DNA from 2 places in the Sphingobacterium sp. SG20118 genome. Region 1 is predicted to be linked to the other one. Evidence: riboswitches for the same ligand, from Rfam matches in the RefSeq annotation. Region 1 holds a riboswitch; the other holds the start of a gene.
What was found. Region 1 has a riboswitch for thiamine pyrophosphate ahead of thiS (sulfur carrier protein ThiS). Riboswitches for the same ligand answer to the same signal wherever they lie in the genome.
Positions count from the first base shown of each region.

Region 1 (5,395 bases):
TCATAACTGCCATGGGGTAACCTTGATGCTCAAATTGTCTCCAGATATTGCCATCACCATCAGCAAACATGGGGTAGCGATAATCATAGGTACTGATCTCTGTATTATTTTGAAAAGTTAACCAATCGTTGATCTTAACCTCTCCCTTCCCACGCATGTTATATTTATTAAACTTGTCTGGATTATATTTAAAAATACCATCCTGATGGTAATACCGACCAGACAATAAATATGAAGCCTTTTCACCTCCGCCAGAAATACTCAATGCTTGCTCAGTTGCTGGCATGACATCTTTATAGATTTCGTTATACCAATCTGTATTTCCGAAATATTCATATCTGTTTTTTGCTTCATTAAAAACCACATCCTCACCAGTTGGATTTTCATTATGTTGCTTTAAAGCCTCAAGGTATTCAAGGGAAAAAGGGTAAATATTATTAACCGAAATTGGTGTAGATTTATAATCATACCAAGCGTTGAAGCCATCATTAAAATTCTTAGCCCATTCATAGCCATTCGTAACCAATTTTGGTTCTACGGTACGTTTATTAAAAGAATAACTTGTATTAAAATCAATTTTTGTCTTTCCTTTAACTGGTGCTTTAGTCGTAATCAAAACCACCCCAAACGCCGCTCTAGAGCCATAAATAGCTGCCGAAGAGGCATCTTTCAGAACCGTTACAGATGCGATATCATTTGGGTTAACCATATTTGCATCACCTTCGACCCCATCAATAAGGACTAAAGCAGCACCACCAGCACCAATAGATGTGGTCCCACGAACATTAAAAGTTGCACCCCGTGTAGGGCTACCATCTACCATCTTAAGATTTAAGTTTGGAAGCGTACCTTGCAACATGCGTGAAAGATTTGGTGCAGGTCTATTTTCCAGCACTTCTGAAGTAATCTGAGAAACAGCTCCTGTTAAATTTGATTTTTTTTGTGTCCCGTAACCAACGACCACAACTTCTTCCAAATCGTTTTTATTATCTAAAGTGATTACAATTTGCTGATTAGGTTCAATCTGAAAATCCTTAGTAGAGAACCCTACACAGGAAACTGTCAACGTAAACGACTTTGTTTGCGATACGGAGAAATCAAACTCACCACGATCATTTGTTGCAATCACATTTGTCGTCCCTTTAATCGCCACAGTAGCGCCAGAAATAGCATTCCCACGTCCATCAACGACCTTTCCGGTCACTTTCCCTTGTTCTTGCAAGAGCACCGTTTCAATAGCAAAACTAGACCTCGCTTGCAAATTATTAGCAAAAGAAATCCCTGCCAATAGAAATATTGGTATAAATTTATTCATGATTTAATAGGGGAAATTACAGGCTTAATTTAATTTGAAGATGCTTATCACTTCGAACATATGTTGATACTACTTCATAAGTTAAAGCACTTTGACCAGCAGAAGCCGTCAAGACCTGTGTCGATTCAGGGTATAAAGTCAGTTTTTGCGTCGCATTACCATCCTTAAGCTCTAACTCAAAATATAAATCACTATTGTTTGTTAATTCATAATAATTTACATCACCTTTTTTCGCAGAAGCAGTCTTATGGTATGCAGGACTTAGAGAAACACATGCATGAAATAAATCGCGAACATGCTCTTCCTTACCAAAAAGATAATTGCTAGACCAAGCTATCGTACGACCTTGCTCCAAAGCCTCTCGGATAGATGCGGCAGAACGGTCTTTGGACATCACTAAAGTCATCGTACGGTGTACACCAGCTCGGGAGATATCATAATCATGCGCAATGAGATTGTGGACATCCGTATTTCCGATAACCGTAAGGTTACGGTCTAAAGCCCAGTCTAAAGCCTTTTTATGAAAACCAAAACCATTGACAACTTCAATACCATTTAACTTCTTTTCGGCATACATTTTCTCAACAAATGGAACCCAATCGTAAGAGCCTTTGATCGTAGTGGCCTTCCATCCTGGGTGATTCCAGAAAATAAATGCATTCTGATCTACAGCTGCCTGAATAGCCTTTTCATCCAAACTCGGCGAGTTGTCAACTACAAGGTTTTTATCATCTTGAATGAATAAAGCATTAAAATGTCCTGGAGGCGTACCTCGTGTGATTTCTGTACCCTTGATAAGTAAAATATTACTCTCGGCAGCTATATTTTTCGCCAATTCATAAGATCTCAAATTACCTGGTTTCACATCTTCTTTATGTGGTGTATACTCGACATGTTCGGTAAAAGAAATTGCATCCAGTCCTTCCTTCCAAGCTTCTTGCACACGAACATTAGGCCAAACATGTCCATCTGTAAAAACAGTATGCATATGAAAGTCACATTTTAACACTTGATAATTATTAACATTTGGAATATTAATAACTTCTCTTTTCTTAGGGTTTCTAAATTCATTTAACTGTACTACAGTATCGTCTTGTTGCGCGAATACCGACGAAGAAGCTACAGCTATCAAAGCAAATAAACTTGATTTCTTTTTCATTATAGGTAGATTTTAAAATTCCTCAAATGTAGACCTTCATTTTAACACACATATTAACAGGCTATTACTATTGTATTAACAAAGATTTGATTATCCCATTAATTGTTAATACAGATTTAATTTTCACTACATAATCAGGAACTCGGTTACTACCATATCCAAGATGAAAACGGTGATTACTTTTTCCTTCTTTTCGTTTATTAGAATATTTTCCCTAGTTTAGTGAAAACTTTAGGGGTGTCTGCAAGATTTGCAGGCTGAGATTTTACCCTTAGAACCTGATCCGGATCATACTGGCGTAGGGAAAAGTAAGATGTCTTCATTGTGCATATACCTGCATAACTGTGGCCATTCCTAAAGTTTTTTACATTAAAAAAATTAAAAGGAATGGAACTCACAATCAACCACCAACAACGTTTTTTCGCACAGCCTCCCTCCTCTTTGGAAGGATTGATGCTTTTGGAATTTCCAGAAAAAAGCAAGGGCATTGCTGTAGCCCTAAACAACCAAGTTATTCCTAAAAAAGCTTGGTCTACCACCCAACTAAAAAATCAAGACACAATTCTCATTATCACTGCAACACAAGGCGGATAAATACACTTATACCTAAAATATACCATTATGTTAGAACAGAACATTACCCAGACTCCTTTTCCAAATTCGAAAAAGGTCTATATCTCAGGACAACTTTTTCCAATTCGAGTTGCCATGCGTGAAATCACGTTAAGTCCAACCAAATTGAGCAAAGGTGGTGTAGAAATCAATCCACCAGTCACTATTTATGATACATCAGGTCCTTATACAGATGATCATGCACAAATCGATATTCGAAAAGGGTTACCTCGAACGCGGGAAAATTGGATATTGGATAGAAATGATGTTCAGATTTTACCCCAGATCAGTTCGGACTACGGTAAAGAAAGATTAGCAGATATCGAATTGGATCAACTTCGTTTTGAATACAGCCATAAACCTAAAAAAGCATTGGATGGCAAAAATGTTAGCCAATTGCATTATGCCAGAAAGGGAATCATAACGCCCGAAATGGAGTATGTAGCCATCCGTGAAAACCAGCGTATTGAACAGATACAGGCTGCAACAAAAGGTATGGAACATCAACATGCTGGACACAGTTTTGGAGCTCGTACACCAAAAAAATCTATTACACCAGAGTTTGTCCGTGAGGAAATTGCGGCTGGTAGAGCCATCATCCCAAATAACATCAACCACCCAGAAAGTGAACCGATGATCATCGGACGAAATTTCTTGGTTAAAATCAATGCCAATATTGGCAATAGCGCAGTTACTTCCAGTATTGAAGAAGAGGTAGACAAAGCGGTATGGGCTTGTCGTTGGGGTGCTGATACGATTATGGACCTTTCAACGGGTAAAAATATTCATGAAACACGTGAATGGATTATCCGCAATTCGCCAGTTCCAATCGGAACAGTTTCCCATCTATCAAGCTTTAGAAAAAGTAAAAGGTGTAGCGGAAGATCTTACTTGGGAAATATTTAGGGATACCTTAATCGAACAGGCCGAACAAGGAGTCTCCTACTTCACCATACATGCGGGTGTTCTTTTACGTTATATCCATTTAACAGCACAGCGTGTTACCGGCATTGTATCTCGTGGGGGTTCTATCATGGCAAAATGGTGTTTGTTTCATCATAAAGAAAATTTCCTATACACTCATTTTGAAGACATCTGTCAGATTATGAAACAGTACGATGTTGCTTTTTCGTTAGGTGATGGACTTCGCCCGGGCTCTATTGCCGATGCCAATGATGCTGCACAATTTGCTGAATTGGAGACTTTAGGTGAATTAACGAAAATTGCTTGGAAACATGATGTACAGGTCATGATTGAAGGACCTGGCCACGTACCGATGCATATGATCAAGGAGAATATGGACAAACAACTGGAAGTATGTGATGAGGCTCCATTCTATACATTAGGTCCATTGACGACAGATATTGCTCCTGGTTATGACCATATCACATCGGCTATAGGTGCTGCTATGATCGGTTGGTTTGGTTGTGCCATGTTATGTTATGTGACTCCCAAAGAACACCTGGGTCTACCCAATAGAAAAGATGTGAAAGATGGTGTGATCACCTATAAATTGGCCGCGCATGCTGCCGATCTTGCTAAAGGCCATCCTGGTGCTCAATATCGTGACAATGCCTTGAGCAAAGCAAGATTTGAATTCCGTTGGGAAGACCAGTTCAATCTTTCTTTAGACCCAGATACCGCACGAGAATTTCATGATGAGACACTACCTGCAGATGGCGCTAAAGTAGCACACTTCTGTTCCATGTGCGGTCCTAAATTCTGCTCTATGAAGATTACGCAAGAGATTCGTGATGCTGCCGAACAAGGAATGATGGACATGTCCAAAGAATTTATAGAACAAGGTAAAGAATTGTATTTATGATCATTGTGATCACTGCAGAACAGCATGTATATCATGAATCGTACTGGATAAATCTGATGTTTGAGGCCGGATTGAAATTATTGCACATCAGAAAATATGCCTTCTCGGATAAGGAAATGTCCCTATTTGTACAGGAAATTGCTCTTCCTTACCGAAATCGCCTTGTCTTGCATAGTCATCATCATCTTGCTGAAGACTTGGGGATAAACAGGCTACATTTCAACGAAAATGATCGAAAGTCAAATAAACAGGACCAATACGATCAGGATATCATCCGGTCGACATCTGTTCATAGCATCGACGATTTCAATACGCTGGATAGCCAGTGGTCTTATGCTCTGTTCAGTCCTATGTTTTCAAGTATTTCGAAGCCTAATCATGGAAAAACTGATTCAGTGAAGCACGAACTGGCGTCTCGAAACAACCTGCAAGTCCAATTAATTGGACTTGCAGGTATCCATGCCGAAAACATGGGGACACTATA
Region 1 is NZ_CP172826.1:1,068,967-1,074,361, reverse strand. Features, by position in the region: gene ACFX5U_RS04995 (SusC/RagA family TonB-linked outer membrane protein) at 1-1,315, opposite strand, end outside; gene ACFX5U_RS04990 (Sb-PDE family phosphodiesterase) at 1,332-2,474, opposite strand; TPP riboswitch at 2,698-2,796, shown strand; gene thiS (sulfur carrier protein ThiS) at 2,862-3,068, shown strand; partial or broken gene ACFX5U_RS04980 (phosphomethylpyrimidine synthase ThiC) at 3,096-3,296, shown strand; partial or broken gene thiC (phosphomethylpyrimidine synthase ThiC) at 3,459-4,911, shown strand; gene ACFX5U_RS04970 (thiamine phosphate synthase) at 4,908-5,395, shown strand, end outside.

Region 2 (5,395 bases), 960 kb from region 1:
ATATCTCTGTAATTGCTCTTCAAGAGCCGGGTTAGCAATAACTTTTGCAGATTTCCCTAGAAAACCTTTTTGTATGATACCATAATGAGTGGTGTCATTCCTGGAATCAAGTACATATATTTTTCTAAAATTACTTTCTAGTACGACATCATTCGAGTCATATTGAAGTTTAAATTCTTTATCTCGGTCTTGAGCTGCAGCTTGCAATCCAATCATTAAGATTGTAAATAGCAAATGGTATTTTAATGTATGGAGGTAATTTGTGAAATTCATTTCCAAAGGGAATTAATGATCTGCATTAAAGATAAAGAAATTAAAAGGCTGTATCAAGTTTCTTGATACAGCCTTTCAACAGTTCTCGATGGAACTGTATTAAAATTAATTTGGTACTAATATAAACGATTAATGCTGCCAAATTGTTGTGTGTTGTGAAGGATTAAAATATTATTTTAATTTATCATTGTTCTTATGGCGATCGGCATCCCGTATTGATTTCTTTTCTAAATTTTTTTCTAAAGCATCTGTCAAATCGATTCCAGTTTGGTTTGCCAAACACATCAATACAAACAGAACATCGGCCATTTCATCTGCGAGATTTACTTCCTTATCCGACTTCTTAAATGATTGTTCCCCATATTGTCGAGCCATTATTCTAGCGACTTCTCCAACCTCCTCCATGAGCATTGCAGTATTGGTTAACTCATTGAAATAACGAACTCCTGTCGTGTTAATCCACTTGTCAATGGTTTCTTGTGCTTCTTTTATTGTCATTGTATTAGAAATTATCTTTATCTTCTGTGTTCATTATAATTGTAACGGGGCCATCATTTAACAAATCAATTTTCATATCAGCTCCAAAGATGCCCTGTTGTACTTCTTTCCCCAATAAAATAGTGAGATAATCTGCCAATTGATCATACATTGGTTGTGCTTTATCTGGTTTGGCGGCACGTGTAAAGGAGGGACGATTTCCTTTTTTGGTTTGTGCAAATAAAGTGAATTGTGAAATGAGTAAGATGTTGCCAGAAATATCAAGAACCGATTTGTTCATCAGGCCTTTATCATCATTGAATATACGGAGATTGACAAATTTTTGAGCCATCCACTTCATGCTTTCGGTGGTATCTTCATCTGCAATTCCGATTAGGATTAATAGACCATCTTTAATTTGCCCTGTGATCGTGTTATCGACCGAACAGCTGGCCCTAGAAACTCGTTGTATTACTGCACGCATATAGCAATATTAAGAAAAATATTATTAAATACGATTCTCTCGCTTCTATTGCGGAAAGGTGTTGGACTGCGATGAACAATCGGAAAGATTATGGTTTGTACGTATTAACCACTGAGGTCTATATCAATATATAGACCTCAGTGGTTGGACTAAAATTTGACATTTACACTTAACATATAATTTGTTGTAGCTTGAGGATAATAGAAATTAAAGGATTTGCGTGTGTCGCCATCCATGTATCCCCATGTGTAGCCATTTGTCTCGTACTTTTCATTCAAGATATTATTGATCATTAGTCCAATGCCTATATTTTTCACTCCTAAAATTGAGAAGCTGTAATTCATTCTTATATTGTTGACAAAAGATGGATTAATACTTCTCTCTTTAGCTGAGGTATTATCTAGATATTGTCTTGAAATATATTTAGATATTAATGCAAGTTCTAATGAATGAAATGGGCTATATGAAAATTCACTCGATATTATGGTAGCTGGGGAGAGTGCAATATCTGTTCGTTTTAGTATTTCACCGCTTGTTTCATCTGAAAAGTTTTTTATTTTATTTTCGCTAAATGCTGCTGTTGCTTTCCATCCAAATCTATTCGAAATTTTCCATGCAGCGTCTAGTTCTATACCTAAACGGTAACTATTAGGAATGTTTATTCTTAGTGTTGAACCTACATCATTTAGGGCACCTGTAGGGATGAGCTGGTCTTTGTAGAACATCCCGTAAAAGTTAGTTCCCAAGTTGAATTTATCATTTTTGAGTCGATAGCCAAGCTCCAAATCTTGCATTTTCTCGGGCTTTGGGTTGTGTCCTAATAGATCGATAAAATCATTACGAACAGGTTCCTTACTGGCATAGGCATAAGAAGCGTATAAATTTGAATGCTCATTTAATAGGTAAGTGAAACCCAACTTTGGATTTAAAAAGTTGAATTTTCTATGAAAATCCATTGCTTTGATTTTATCATCATCACCTTTAATGGTGTAACTAATATTTCGATACTGTATATCCGCAAATAATAGCCAGTTATTTAACGTAAGGTCTGCTTTTAAAAATGTGCTGGCATCGTTTTTTTTGGCATTATTTAAATAATATTTATCTCCTAAATTACTGGTCGAAGCATATTCGGCCCAGATGACTTCACCATAATGATCACCTTTGTACTGATTTATAGCACCTCCCCATGTAAATTTTAAATATTCAGATGGATTGTAGTTGAATGAAAAGGTTGTCCCATAAAAATGATTATCTAACCATCTTCTCCTTATTAAATCTGTTTTGGATATGGTATCTGCACTTATAATGACAGGAGGCAGATTGTATTTGGATAATTTTTCCTCGGGGCGAAACTCTTCATAATAACCGGCTCCTCTGGTGTAATGCAAAGCAGCATTGAATGTCAACTTCTCATTAATAAAGTTACTGTAATGTAGTTGATGGTGTGTTTGTGTGTAATTGTCGGTTTGATTTTTGTATAAATACTTGTTATAAGTTCGGCCCGAGTTTAATAGATTTTCTGTTTCCTCGGCAGTATAGCCATCATTACTGGCATAGTCTTTCATTCCTTCTACATCATTTTTAAGTCTTGGTTCGGGAGTTCCATACCAAGATTGAAAGGTTTGTTCTTTACCTGAGAACACGATTGCCTTTAAAATATGCTTATCGCTATAATAGCCACCATCGACATAGAATGATTTTAGGTTAGACGATGCACGGTCAATATACCCATCACTTAATATACGGGAAAGTCGAACATTGAATGCAAATTTATCGTTCAAAAGCCCTGAACCAATTTTTAACGTATTTTTCCAGGAGTTATAAGAACCAAAGGAGTTGTTGAATTCTACGCTTGGCTCTTTATCCAATATATTGGACTGTATATTCAGTGAAGCTCCAAATGAACCGGCTCCATTTGTAGAGGTACCTATACCTCTTTGTATTTGGATACTTTCGGTGGAAGAAGCAAAATCTGGAAGGTTGACGAAGAATGAACCCATACTTTCTGCATCATTGAGCGGTATACCATTTAGCGTAACGTTTATGCGCGCATTGTCAGAACCACGAATTCGCATACTGGTATAGCCGATACCAGCTCCGGCATCGGATCCAATCACTACAGAGGGTGTCTGATCTAACAGGTAAGGAATGTCTTGTCCGACATTGTTTTTAGCAATGTCTTCTTTGGTCAGATTTTTATAGGTTGTAGAAGAATTGCTTTTGGCACGTGTTGCTTGTACAATAATTTCCTCGGTCTTTATCATATGAGGATTAAGGTAAATTTCTAATGTTTTATTGCCAAGTAAATTGAATTGTTTTTTTTCGGGGCTGTAACCTATATAGGATATAGCAACGTCATATTTTCCATTGGATAGCTCAGAAAATTTTGATATTCCATTTCGATCCGATATCGAAGTTCTAATCTGACTATTTATCAGGTTGATACTAGCACCCTGCAAAGTCTTTTTCGTTACATTGTCTAATACTTTGATAGTAAGATTGTTCTGCGCATAAGAGGATAGCGCTATACCTAAAAATACTACTGTGTTGATTAAATTTTTAATCATGTTTTTTTAATTGAATTTTGAGTTAAACAACTATTGCAAGGGGTTACAACAGTTTTTACTTATTTAACTAACCTTTTCCCTCCGCCAGCATTATCTGGATCAGGTGCACAATACAAACCGTATTGTTGGGTATATTCTCAGCCTTTATTCGTGTTCTTAGAACAAGGCACCCCTTATTGATATGCGAAGTTATCAAATAATATCAGTACTAAAAAGATTAAGTGTAATTTCCTGAATTAGTGAGAGGGAGCGAGTTTTTAGGTATTCGTATATAAATAAGAAATTATGATATAGATTTAGTATCGTCTTATTAAGTCATTTGGGATTAAGCTTAAAAAGAATGTTTAATTTCTAATGTGAAAGTTCTGAATTGTTAAATCAAAATTCATCTATTGGAGTAGTTTACTGTCATTGCGTCAGTGAATAGCTACAAATTTTACATTATATCTGTAGAAAGTGTTTTTTTTGATAATTAATTGGCCGTAATTAAACTTATTTCATATCTTCAATAAATATGCTAAAATTTAATTATTTAGCTGTTTGTGATTATTTTTAGCAATTAAAGAATTTATATTAAACCTGAAATTCATTTGAAATTCGTTTAGGTTAATGTAAGTAAGTTGTTTTTTAACTTTTATCATGATTAAATAATTAAACTATTTATGTAAGTTTGATTTTTTTAATGGTAATAATTTTTTTACTAAACTTTGGCACGAATTTTAACGTTATTAATCACAATTGCTTTACATTAACCTGAATGTAAAGTGATTCTTAAAGTTTTTATGATAATGAAATATTTTAGCGCTAACTATATCTTACCAATTACATCTTTGCCAATTAAAGATGGAGTGGTGAAAGTAAATGATGATGGAGAAATTCTAGGTATTTATGAGAGTAAGTCGATGGAATTGAAGGGCCAGCATATTGAAAAATTTGATGGAGTTATTGTTCCGGGATTTATCAATGCGCATTGTCATTTAGAATTGTCCCACATGAAGGGTGCGATTCCGCAAAAAACTGGATTACCAGCTTTTCTTACTAGTGTTATGACCAGTCGAACTTCTTCACTGAAAGTGATTGATAAGGCCATGGCTGCTGCGGATGAACAAATGTATAACAATGGTATCGTAGCGGTAGCTGACCATGCAAATACGGATAATACTTCTAAGATTAAGGAATCTAGTAAAATCCTATACCACACTTTTGTTGAATTTTTTGGTGTAGAACCAGACGAGGCTGACGGCAAATTGCAAGAGGCAAAAGATTTGATACACGAATTTGACCCTGCGCATTCGTCAATTACTCCTCATGCGCCATACTCTTGCTCTAAGATTCTACTTAAAAAATTTAAGAAAGCTGTTCCTGATGTCAATATTATTAGTATTCATAACCAAGAAAGTGATGAAGAGAATAAATTATTTAGATATAAAACGGGTGAGTTTTTAGATTTTTTTAAAAAAATAGGTAAGAATCCTGATTTATTCAAGGCTCAGGCACGTAATTCAATACAATCTTATTTACCGTATTTGCCTCATCCTAATAAGTTGATTCTAGTGCATAATACTTACACTTCGTTAAAGGATTTGGATTT
Region 2 is NZ_CP172826.1:113,026-118,420, forward strand. Features, by position in the region: gene ACFX5U_RS00555 (hypothetical protein) at 1-273, opposite strand, end outside; gene ACFX5U_RS00560 (nucleotide pyrophosphohydrolase) at 445-771, opposite strand; gene dtd (D-aminoacyl-tRNA deacylase) at 776-1,234, opposite strand; gene ACFX5U_RS00570 (TonB-dependent receptor) at 1,384-3,804, opposite strand; TPP riboswitch at 3,864-3,988, opposite strand; gene ACFX5U_RS00575 (amidohydrolase family protein) at 4,593-5,395, shown strand, end outside.
Region 2: it holds a riboswitch for thiamine pyrophosphate, as region 1 does, so the genes downstream of both, ACFX5U_RS00570 (TonB-dependent receptor) here and thiS (sulfur carrier protein ThiS) in region 1, are expected to answer to the same signal.